2 regions of the Weizmannia sp. WK01 genome follow, and region 1 is predicted to be linked to the other one. Evidence: riboswitches for the same ligand, from Rfam matches in the RefSeq annotation. Region 1 holds a riboswitch; the other holds the start of a gene.
What was found. A riboswitch is a leader RNA that binds a small molecule or an ion and turns the genes downstream of it on or off. The one in region 1 is predicted to bind lysine.

Region 1 (4,880 bases):
ACGCAGTGGATAAAGGCTGGATGTGCGTCCAGGTCTTTTTCATGCGCCAAGGAAAGCTGATCGAACGGGATGTCTCGCTTTTTCCGTCTTACGATGAGCCGGAGGAGGAATTTTTGAGCTATTTGGGGCAGTTTTATGCCAAACCGGAGCATATTAAGCCGAAAGAAGTGCTGATTACGGAAAAAGCAGACCGGGAACTGGCGGAACAACTGCTCGAAATCAAAGTACTCCAGCCGAAAAAAGGCCAGAAACGGGAACTCGTGTTAATGGCCGAGAAAAACGCAAAGATTGCATTGAAGGAAAAATTCGCGTTGATTGAACGGGACGAGGAACGGACGATCAAAGCCGTTGAAAATCTTGGCGAAAAGCTTGGCATCTACACACCGCATCGGATTGAAGCGTTCGATAATTCGAATATCCAGGGGACAAACCCGGTTTCGGCGATGGTCGTGTTTGTGGACGGTAAGCCGGCAAAAAAAGAATACCGCAAATATAAAATCAAAACAGTGGAAGGACCGGATGATTATGAATCGATGCGCGAAGTGATCCGCCGCCGTTACATCCGTGCCCTAAGGGAAAACTTACCGCTTCCGGATCTCATCATCATTGACGGCGGAAAAGGGCAAATTGACGCGGCAAGGGATGTGCTTGAAAATGAGCTCGGGCTTGAGATCCCGATCGGCGGCCTGGCAAAGGATGAGAAGCACAATACATCGCAGCTTTTGTTCGGCAACCCGCTGGAAGTTGTGCCGCTCGGGCGGAACAGCCAGGAATTTTACCTGCTTCAGCGCATCCAGGATGAAGTGCACCGGTTTGCGATTACCTTCCACAGGGAATTGCGTGGAAAATCCGCTTTTCAATCGGCGCTTGACGATATTCCGGGCATCGGGCCGAAACGGAAAAAACAACTGCTCCGCCACTTTGGCTCCTTGAAGAAAATGAAACAAGCAAAGCTGGAAGAATTTGTGGAAGCGGGCATCCCGCGTCCGGTATCCGAAACATTAATCAAAAAATTACAAGAATAACCTGGCAGGGTTTTTCCGTATATGGTATAATCATGATAATTTCATATGGCAGGCTTTGTTTCAGACTTTCGGGTGCGATCATCCCGGCGTCCGGCAAAGCCGTTACATGATAGAGGCGCAAAACTTAAGAGTAAGAAGCGGGAGAAGATTGGGCTTCCGGGATCGTTTCTGAAAGGAAGTTTTGCCGAAGTGAAAATGGCCTCAATGCCGTTTTTGCTGGTTCTGTACTGAAAAAGTCCGGAACTGTCAGGATGAAATGTCTTGGAGCGCTATCTCACAGGAATGACTGCGTACCCGCGTATGCAAAAGCGATGAGATATCCGTTCTCATTGCTTTTTTTAAATGGGCGCCAAGTTGCTTTGCCTTTCACTCTGACAGCCTCATCTTACTTATAAACTGCAGAAGGTGGCGGAGTTATTGGGAATCATTGTTCAGAAATTCGGGGGAACTTCGGTTGGAAATGTGGAAAGGATCCGGAATACGGTCAACCGGATTATTGAAGAAAAGGAAAAGGGCCATGATGTTGTCGTCGTTGTTTCCGCGATGGGCAAAACAACGGACCAGCTTGTCGGGCTTGCAAATGAACTTTCTGCGTATCCTGCAAAACGCGAAATGGATATGCTGCTTTCAACCGGCGAACAGGTGACGATTTCGCTTGTCGCCATGGCACTGATCGCTCGCGGCTACGATGCCGTTTCTTATACCGGATGGCAGGCCGGCATTATAACGGAACCCGTACACGGAAACGCCCGGATCACGGAAATCCGGACTGAAAAAATCAAATCCCGTCTGGCAGCCGGGCAAATTGTAATCGTCGCCGGGTTTCAGGGCATCACCCCGGCAGGCGAAATTGCGACACTCGGCAGGGGCGGCTCGGATACAACGGCAGTGGCGCTTGCAGCAGCGCTTCATGCGGACCGCTGCCTGATCTATACGGATGTCACCGGCGTGTTTACGTCCGACCCACGCTATATTCCGAATGCCCGGAAGCTTAAGGCTGTATCCTATGATGAGATGCTTGAACTGGCGAGTCTCGGGGCGGGCGTTTTGCATGCAAGGGCAGTGGAGTTTGCCAAAAATGCGGCTGTGCCGCTGATCGTTTGTTCGAGCCTTGAAAGGGAGGAAGGCACGTTAATAGAGGAGGAAGTTTCGGTGGAAAAAAATTTAATTGTCCGCGGCGTTGCATTTGAAGATGGCATTACAAGGGTGACCATTTTCGGACTGGAAAACGGCTTCCGCAATTTGCCGGATATTTTTACGACACTGGCGGAACACCATATTGATGTCGATATCATTATCCAGAACCAGACAGCGGACCATAAAACGTATTTATCTTTTTCGATAAAAGATAAAGATTTAAAAGAAACGGCCGATCTTTTGGAAGCCGGGAAAGAAGCCCTCAGTATTGACCATTTTGAAACGGAAACCGGCCTCGCAAAAGTGTCCATCATCGGATCGGGCATGGTTTCCAACCCGGGCGTTGCGGCAAAAATGTTCCAGGTGCTGGCAGATCACGGCATTGCCATTAAAATGATCAGCACGTCCGAAATCAAAGTGTCCACCGTTGTCGATGCAAAAGAAATGGTCCGGGCCGCCCGGTGCCTGCACGAAGCATTTGAACTGGATGCAGTGGAACAAAATATATGAAAATATGAAAAAGCAGGGGAGCCCCCTGCTTTTTCATATTGATTCTCCGGCCGGGTCTTTCGCATCCCACTGCACGGTGATCCGGACTTTTTTTGCTTTTTTCGCAACTTCCTCAACAGCTTCCGTGATCAGTTTTTTCTGCATCTGGTACTGCTCGGCTAAAAAACCGGCTTCAAGCTTGAATGTCGGCTCTTGACCTGCGCCCATATCCAGCTGCCGTTCAATCATCGGCCCGGATAACTCAAATTCGATATGATATTTCTCTTCTTTTTTGATCGATAACGTTCCCCAGCCGGCTTCTTTGAAAAAAGAAACCATTTCTTCATAGGTAAGCAGCTGGAATTTTCTTGCCAAATGTTTTCCGGCCCAGTATAGAATATCCGGTGTTTCCTTGCCGAGTATATCCGGAATTAATATATTACGCAACAGCTCATATCCGAATGCGGGCACCATTAGCTGTTCCGCAACGGTTTGTTCATTTCCGCCAGAAGATTTCACGCAATTCCCCTCTTTCTATATGCTATATTATATACAAAATAAAACCGGACTTAAAAGCATTTTTTGAGTGTACACAAAAATAATGGGAACTTTTTTTCGCCGGCTTCCGCGTCACATGGGGAAATTATGCCGGTTGCGGTAAAATCCGATGAAAAAAGACAAGCCTTGGATAAAAATTCCTTTTTTATGCAAAAGCATATGGCAAAAGAGCTATACTGAAAAAATTTTAAAAAATGGGAGAAAGACTGACAAATATGACAAATAAACGGTATTTTCAGCGCAAATTCATGAATGCGTTTCCTTGACGCGCCCATTTGTCGGGAGTACAATAAAACTGTCACATAATTGTTATAAAATATTTATGCGGGAGGAAGCAATGCAAAATTTGTCTTCTTTGCATAAATTCACACTACAAAGGGGGATACAATGTGGCTGGAAATCGAGAGTTTTATAACCGCAAACTGCATTCTTTGCTGGGTGTTATACCCATCGGCTTATTTTTAGTCATCCACTTGACCGTGAACCACTATGCGGTAAACGGTGCTGCTGCCTTCAATAAAGCAGCCGGTTTTATGGAAAACCTGCCGTTTCTGCTTTTTGTGGAAGTAGTGTTCATTTATTTGCCGCTTTTGTTCCATGCAATTTACGGCTTATATATTTCGTTTACGGCATCGAGCAATGTCGGCACGATGGGCTACTTCCGGAACTGGATGTACCTTTTGCAAAGAATCAGCGGTGTGTTGGTCCTGATCTTTCTCGTATTTCACATCTATGAAACACGCATTCAAATGGCGTTTGGCAAGGAATTGAACTTTGATCTGATGGCAAATCTATTAGCAAATCGTTGGATGCTCGCCTGGTACATAATTGGGACAGTGGCTGCCGTTTTCCACTTTGCCAACGGTCTCTGGTCGTTCCTGGTCAGCTGGGGCATTACACAGTCACGCCGGTCACAGCAAATTTCCACATATGTGATGGTTGTGGTCTTTGTGCTGCTTTCTGTTGTCGGCGTCAGGGCTTTATTAGCATTTGCATAATGAAAAGATTCGAAAAATAGCAGTTTACTGGTTTGTAAGAGGCATCAAGTATGAAGAGGGAGTGAATCAAGTTGGCTAATGGCAAAATCATTGTTGTCGGCGGAGGGCTTGCCGGTTTGATGGCGACTGTAAAAATTGCAGAAGCAGGCCGGCAGGTTGATCTGTTTTCGCTAGTGCCGGTAAAAAGGTCGCACTCTGTTTGCGCACAGGGCGGCATTAACGGCGCTGTCAATACAAAAGGGGAAGGGGATTCGCCATGGATCCACTTTGACGATACGGTATACGGGGGCGACTTCCTTGCCAACCAGCCGCCGGTAAAAGCGATGTGCGAAGCGGCGCCGGGGATTATCCACCTGTTTGACCGGATGGGCGTCATGTTCAACCGCACGCCGGAAGGGCTTTTGGACTTCAGGCGTTTCGGCGGCACCCAGCACCACCGGACAGCATTTGCAGGCGCAACAACCGGTCAGCAGCTTTTATACGCATTGGATGAACAGGTAAGGCGCCATGAAGTGAACGGGCTTGTCACGAAATACGAAGGCTGGGAATTTCTTGGCATTATCAAAGACGATGAAGGCATTTGCCGCGGCATCGTTTCGCAAAACCTGACAACAATGGAAATCAAAGCTTTTCCTGCGGATGCCGTCATTATGGCATCGGGCGGCCTTGGCAT
Region 2 (4,880 bases), 1.8 Mb from region 1:
ATACGAGACAAACACGCTTTCCCACTTAATATGGTCTCCCAGAAATGCCTGGTAGTTTTGCCCGAGAATGACGACCGTACAAACGGCAAACGCAAATAGCGGTCCGAATGGGAACCATCTCGAACGGTAAGGCAGGTCGCTCAACGCTTTGCCTTGCGCCACATATGCACGGCGGAACCGGTAATGGCTGATGGCAATCCCGAGCCAGGCGATAAAGCCGGATAAGCCGGATGCGTTCAGGAGCCAGTTGTATACTGCCCCGTCACCGAAGAAAGATGCAAGGAAGGCCACCGTTCCGACAAGCGCAGTGACAATCAGTGCATTCACTGGTACCCCGCGTTTATTCAGTTTTCCGAGGAATTTCGGTGCTTTGCCGTCACGCGCCAGTTCCCAGAGCATTCGCGTTGACGCGTACATACCCGAGTTGCCGGCAGAAAGAACAGCCGTTAAAATAATCGCATTCATGACAGAAGCCGCAAAGGCAATGCCGGCACGCTGAAATACAATTGTGAACGGACTCATCGTAATGTCGTCGGCGGTTAGTCTCGAATCCGTGAACGGAATCAGCAGGCCGATGACAAAAATCGCCAGAATATAGAAAAGCAAAATTCTCCAAAAAACAGATTTCACAGCATGCGGAATAGTCTTTTCCGGATCTTCACTTTCACCGGCCGCAACCCCGAGCAGTTCTGTTCCCTGGAACGAAAACCCTGCTGCCATAAAAATCCCGAGCACGGCCAGGAATCCGCCGTGGACCGGGCCGTCTGCAATCGTAAGGTTATGGAAGCCGATTGCTTTTCCACCCATAATCCCGAAAATCATCAGTGCGCCGACAATGATAAAGGCAATGACGGTCACGACTTTTATGATTGCAAACCAGTATTCTGCTTCCCCGAACCCTTTTACAGATAAATAATTTAATAAGAACATGATGAGAAGGCAGGCCGCACTCCACACGATCGAAGGCGTATGCGGGAACCAGAATTTCATGATAATGGTTGCTGCCGATAATTCGGCCGCAATCGTGATCGCCCAGTTATACCAATAGTTCCAGCCAAGCGCAAATCCAAGTGCCGGGTCAACAAATTTCGTCGCGTACGTGCTGAAGGTGCCTGCAACCGGCATGTAGGCGGCCATTTCCGCAAGACTTGTCATTAAAAAGTACACCATGACGCCAATTAATGCATAAGCGAGAAGCGCCCCGCCCGGCCCCGCGCTGTGGATTGCCCCGCCGCTTGCCAGAAAAAGCCCGGTTCCGATTGATCCGCCGAGGGAAATCATGGTCAGGTGGCGGGATTTTAATTTTCGCTTTAGTTTTGTCACTTCACCCTTTTTCGTAACGGGAACCGCTCCAGCTGTAGTGCTTTGCCCATGATAGAAGTCATCCATCCTTGATACACTCCTTTTTATATAGGAAGGAGCAGGGAATAAACAAAAATGCCGCAGTCGTGGAGACGCGGCATCAAAGCGTATACCCTCCATCAACCTTCCGAAGATAGCTCAACACATATGCGAGGGGGAATCGCATATGTGACAGTTCTGTTCCTGTTCGGAAACAGCCCCAACATGGCACCGCGGGATCCGGCACCACATTTCGGCAGCTTTTCCTTTCAACCGGAGTCTTAAACTTTACCCGTGTCTCGTCCGATTTACTCATAAAAGCTGCGACCTCTACCTCACCGGATTTGATGAGGATTTTTTTATTCAATTTGATTTACATATAATTATAGTTATGTTTTTAGGGAAAATCAATAGAAAAGGCAGCAGAACGGGGTGGCAAAAATAGGTGTTATATAAAATGGATTTCAGTTTTTACGTCAAGCCCGGCGCCAGTTTGCATGATTGACTTTTTGCAGCAGGCAACAGCGCGGCCATATTTTATATGCGGGCTTATTTTTACAAACATCTGCCTCTCTGTAAGAAAACGCCCGAGTGGGATTGTTCGTTTTCATAAACCGGCTGGAAAGGAGGGGAGCCGAGACAGCAGGGGGACGACCGTGATGCGTGTTTTTTTCAAAAAAACCTTTACATCTGCCTGCTTTTTTGTATAATACATATGAAAGTAAACTTAAAGTTTAACAAAACAAAACTTCCTTGCCTTTGAGTTTACAAATGCTAAACAAAATGGAAGGTTTTATGATGAAGATCGGGAAAAAAATTAAAAACTTAAGGTTAAAAAAAGGACTCACCCAGGAGGAACTTGGAGAGCGTACGGATTTAAGCAAAGGCTATATTTCCCAGCTTGAGCGGGATTTAAGCTCCCCTTCGATTGACACGTTTTTTAATATATTGGAAGTGCTCGGCTGCACGCCGAAAGAATTTTTTGACGAAGAAGAGCGTGAACAAAAAGTCGTATACGGGGAAGAAGACCAGACCGATTATCTCGATGAAGAGCGCGGTTATAAAATCCAGTGGCTCGTCCCGGAATCGAATGAAAAGGAAATGGAACCGATCCTGCTTACGCTTGAGGAAAAAGGGGAGTTTAAAACGTTTGAACCTTCTTTATCGGAAACCTTTGCCTATGTACTGGAAGGCCGGATTGCGGTGCGGCTTGGCAAACGCCTGTACCGTGCAAAAGCCGGAGAAGCCATTTATTATCATGCATCCGATGAGCATCAGATCCTGAATGACGCGGAAGGCCGGTCCAGGCTTGTACTCGTTGCTACGGAATCGTATCTGTAAGCTGAACATAGAAGAGGAGGACAGCAATGAACAGCGATATCATCATTCGTTTTGAACATGTCACAAAACAATACGACGATGATCCTGCTATTTTGGATGACGTCAGTTTTGAAATAGAACGCGGAAAATTTTACACTCTGCTCGGACCGTCGGGTTGCGGAAAAACAACGATTTTGCGCCTGATTGCGGGATTTATTGCGCCGACAAAAGGAAATATTTACATCAATGGAAAAATCGTGAATGACGTGCCAGCCAACCGGCGCCAGGTCAATACCGTTTTCCAGGATTATGCGCTATTTCCTCATTTAAATGTGTATGAAAACGTCGCATTTGGGCTGCGCATTAAAAAAATGAAGGCAGCTGTGATTGAACAAAAAGTAAAAGAAGCCTTGAAGTTTGTGAATCTGGAAGGCTATGAAAACCGGGAAATCAGCGAAATGTCAGGCGGGCAGCGGCAGCGTGTCGCGATTGCGCGCGCGATTGTCAATGAACCGGAAGTGATTTTGCTGGACGAACCGCTTTCCGCGCTGGATTTGAAGCTAAGGACAGAGATGCAGTATGAACTGCGTGAACTGCAGCGCCGCCTTGGCATTACGTTTATTTTTGTCACGCACGACCAGGAAGAAGCGCTTGCGATGAGCGATGAAATTTTTGTCATCAATAACGGGAAAATCCAGCAGAGCGGCACGCCGACCGATATTTACGATGAACCGATCAACCGCTTTGTCGCGGACTTTATCGGCGAGTCCAATATCCTTCCGGGAAAAATGATCAAGGATTTTGTTGTGGAATTTAACGGCCATGCGTTCGAATGCGTTGACCGCGGCTTTCATCCGAACGAGCCGGTTGAAATTGTCATCCGCCCGGAAGATTTAGAAATCACGACACCGGAAAAAGGGAACTTGAAAGTGCGGGTGGATACGCAGCTGTTCCGCGGCGTCCATTATGAAATTTGTTGCTACGATGAAGAGGGAAATGAATGGCTTGTCCACTCGACAAAAAAAGCAAAAGTCGGGGATACGATCGGCCTTTATTTTGAACCGGAAGCGATCCACGTGATGAGATTCGGCGAAACAGAAGAGGAATTCGACCGGCGCCTGGAAGCGTACGATGAGGTCCGGCCATGAAAGTAAATGCACGCACTTTTTATCTCGTTCCGTATTTGCTGTGGATCCTTCTTTTTGTAATCGCGCCGATTTTGCTCATTCTCTATTATTCTTTTTTTGATATTGAAGGGCATTTGTCGCTTGTCAACTATGAAAAATTTTTTACGCCTGTTTATTTGAAAATGGCGCTGAGCTCTTTTTGGTATGCGTTTTTGATTACGGCGTTTACGCTTTTGATTTCGTATCCGACGGCCTATCTTTTGACAAGATCGCGGCATAAGCAGCTCTGGCTCTTATTAATCATTTTGCCGACATGGATCAATTTGTTGTTAAAAGCGTATGCGTTTCTTGGGATTTTCGGCACATTCGGCCCGGCCAACTCGTTTCTTGAATGGATGGGCATTGGGCAAAAGCAGATTTTATTTACAGACTTCAGCTTTTTGTTTGTGTCTACTTATATTTTTATCCCGTTTATGATTTTGCCGATTTATAACGCGCTTGAAGAACTGAACCCGGTCTTTATGGATGCGGCGCGCGATCTTGGCGCCTCGAAATGGACCACGTTCCGCCGCGTTGTGTTTCCGCTCACGCTGGACGGTGTCAAATCAGGGTGCCAGGCTGTCTTTATTCCGTCTCTGTCACTCTTTATGATTACGCGCCTGATTGCGGGAAACCGCGTCATTACGCTCGGTACGGCAATTGAGGAGCATTTCCTTGTCACACAGGATTGGGGCATGGGGTCCACGATCGCCGTCTTTTTGATCATTGCCATGGTCGTCATTATGATTGTGACCGGCAACCGGAAGTGAGGGATGAAGTTGAAAAAAAGATGGAAATGGTCAAACTTATATCTGATATTTGTGTTTATCGTCCTTTACGCACCGATCTTTTATTTAATGTATTATTCGTTCAACAAAGCAGGGAACATGCATGAATTTAGCGGTTTTACATGGGAATGGTACAAGGAAGTGTTCCAGGACACGCGCCTTATGATCATTGTCATCAACACGCTTGTGATTGCGCTACTCGCATCCGCGATTTCAACGGTGATCGGTGTGATGGGGGCGCTCGCGATCCGGTTTGTGAAAAGAA

Region 2: another riboswitch for lysine. It lies ahead of OF158_RS02225 (amino acid permease); the one in region 1 lies ahead of OF158_RS11095 (aspartate kinase).

What each region holds. Positions count from the first base shown of each region.
Region 1 is NZ_CP109616.1:2,308,551-2,313,430, reverse strand. Features, by position in the region: gene uvrC (excinuclease ABC subunit UvrC) at 1-1,025, shown strand, start outside; lysine riboswitch at 1,128-1,305, shown strand; gene OF158_RS11095 (aspartate kinase) at 1,443-2,672, shown strand; gene OF158_RS11090 (YslB family protein) at 2,706-3,170, opposite strand; gene OF158_RS11085 (succinate dehydrogenase cytochrome b558 subunit) at 3,599-4,207, shown strand; gene sdhA (succinate dehydrogenase flavoprotein subunit) at 4,279-4,880, shown strand, end outside.
Region 2 is NZ_CP109616.1:446,625-451,504, forward strand. Features, by position in the region: gene OF158_RS02225 (amino acid permease) at 1-1,389, opposite strand, end outside; lysine riboswitch at 1,489-1,682, opposite strand; gene OF158_RS02230 (helix-turn-helix domain-containing protein) at 2,140-2,682, shown strand; gene OF158_RS02235 (ABC transporter ATP-binding protein) at 2,709-3,809, shown strand; gene OF158_RS02240 (ABC transporter permease) at 3,806-4,597, shown strand; gene OF158_RS02245 (ABC transporter permease) at 4,601-4,880, shown strand, end outside.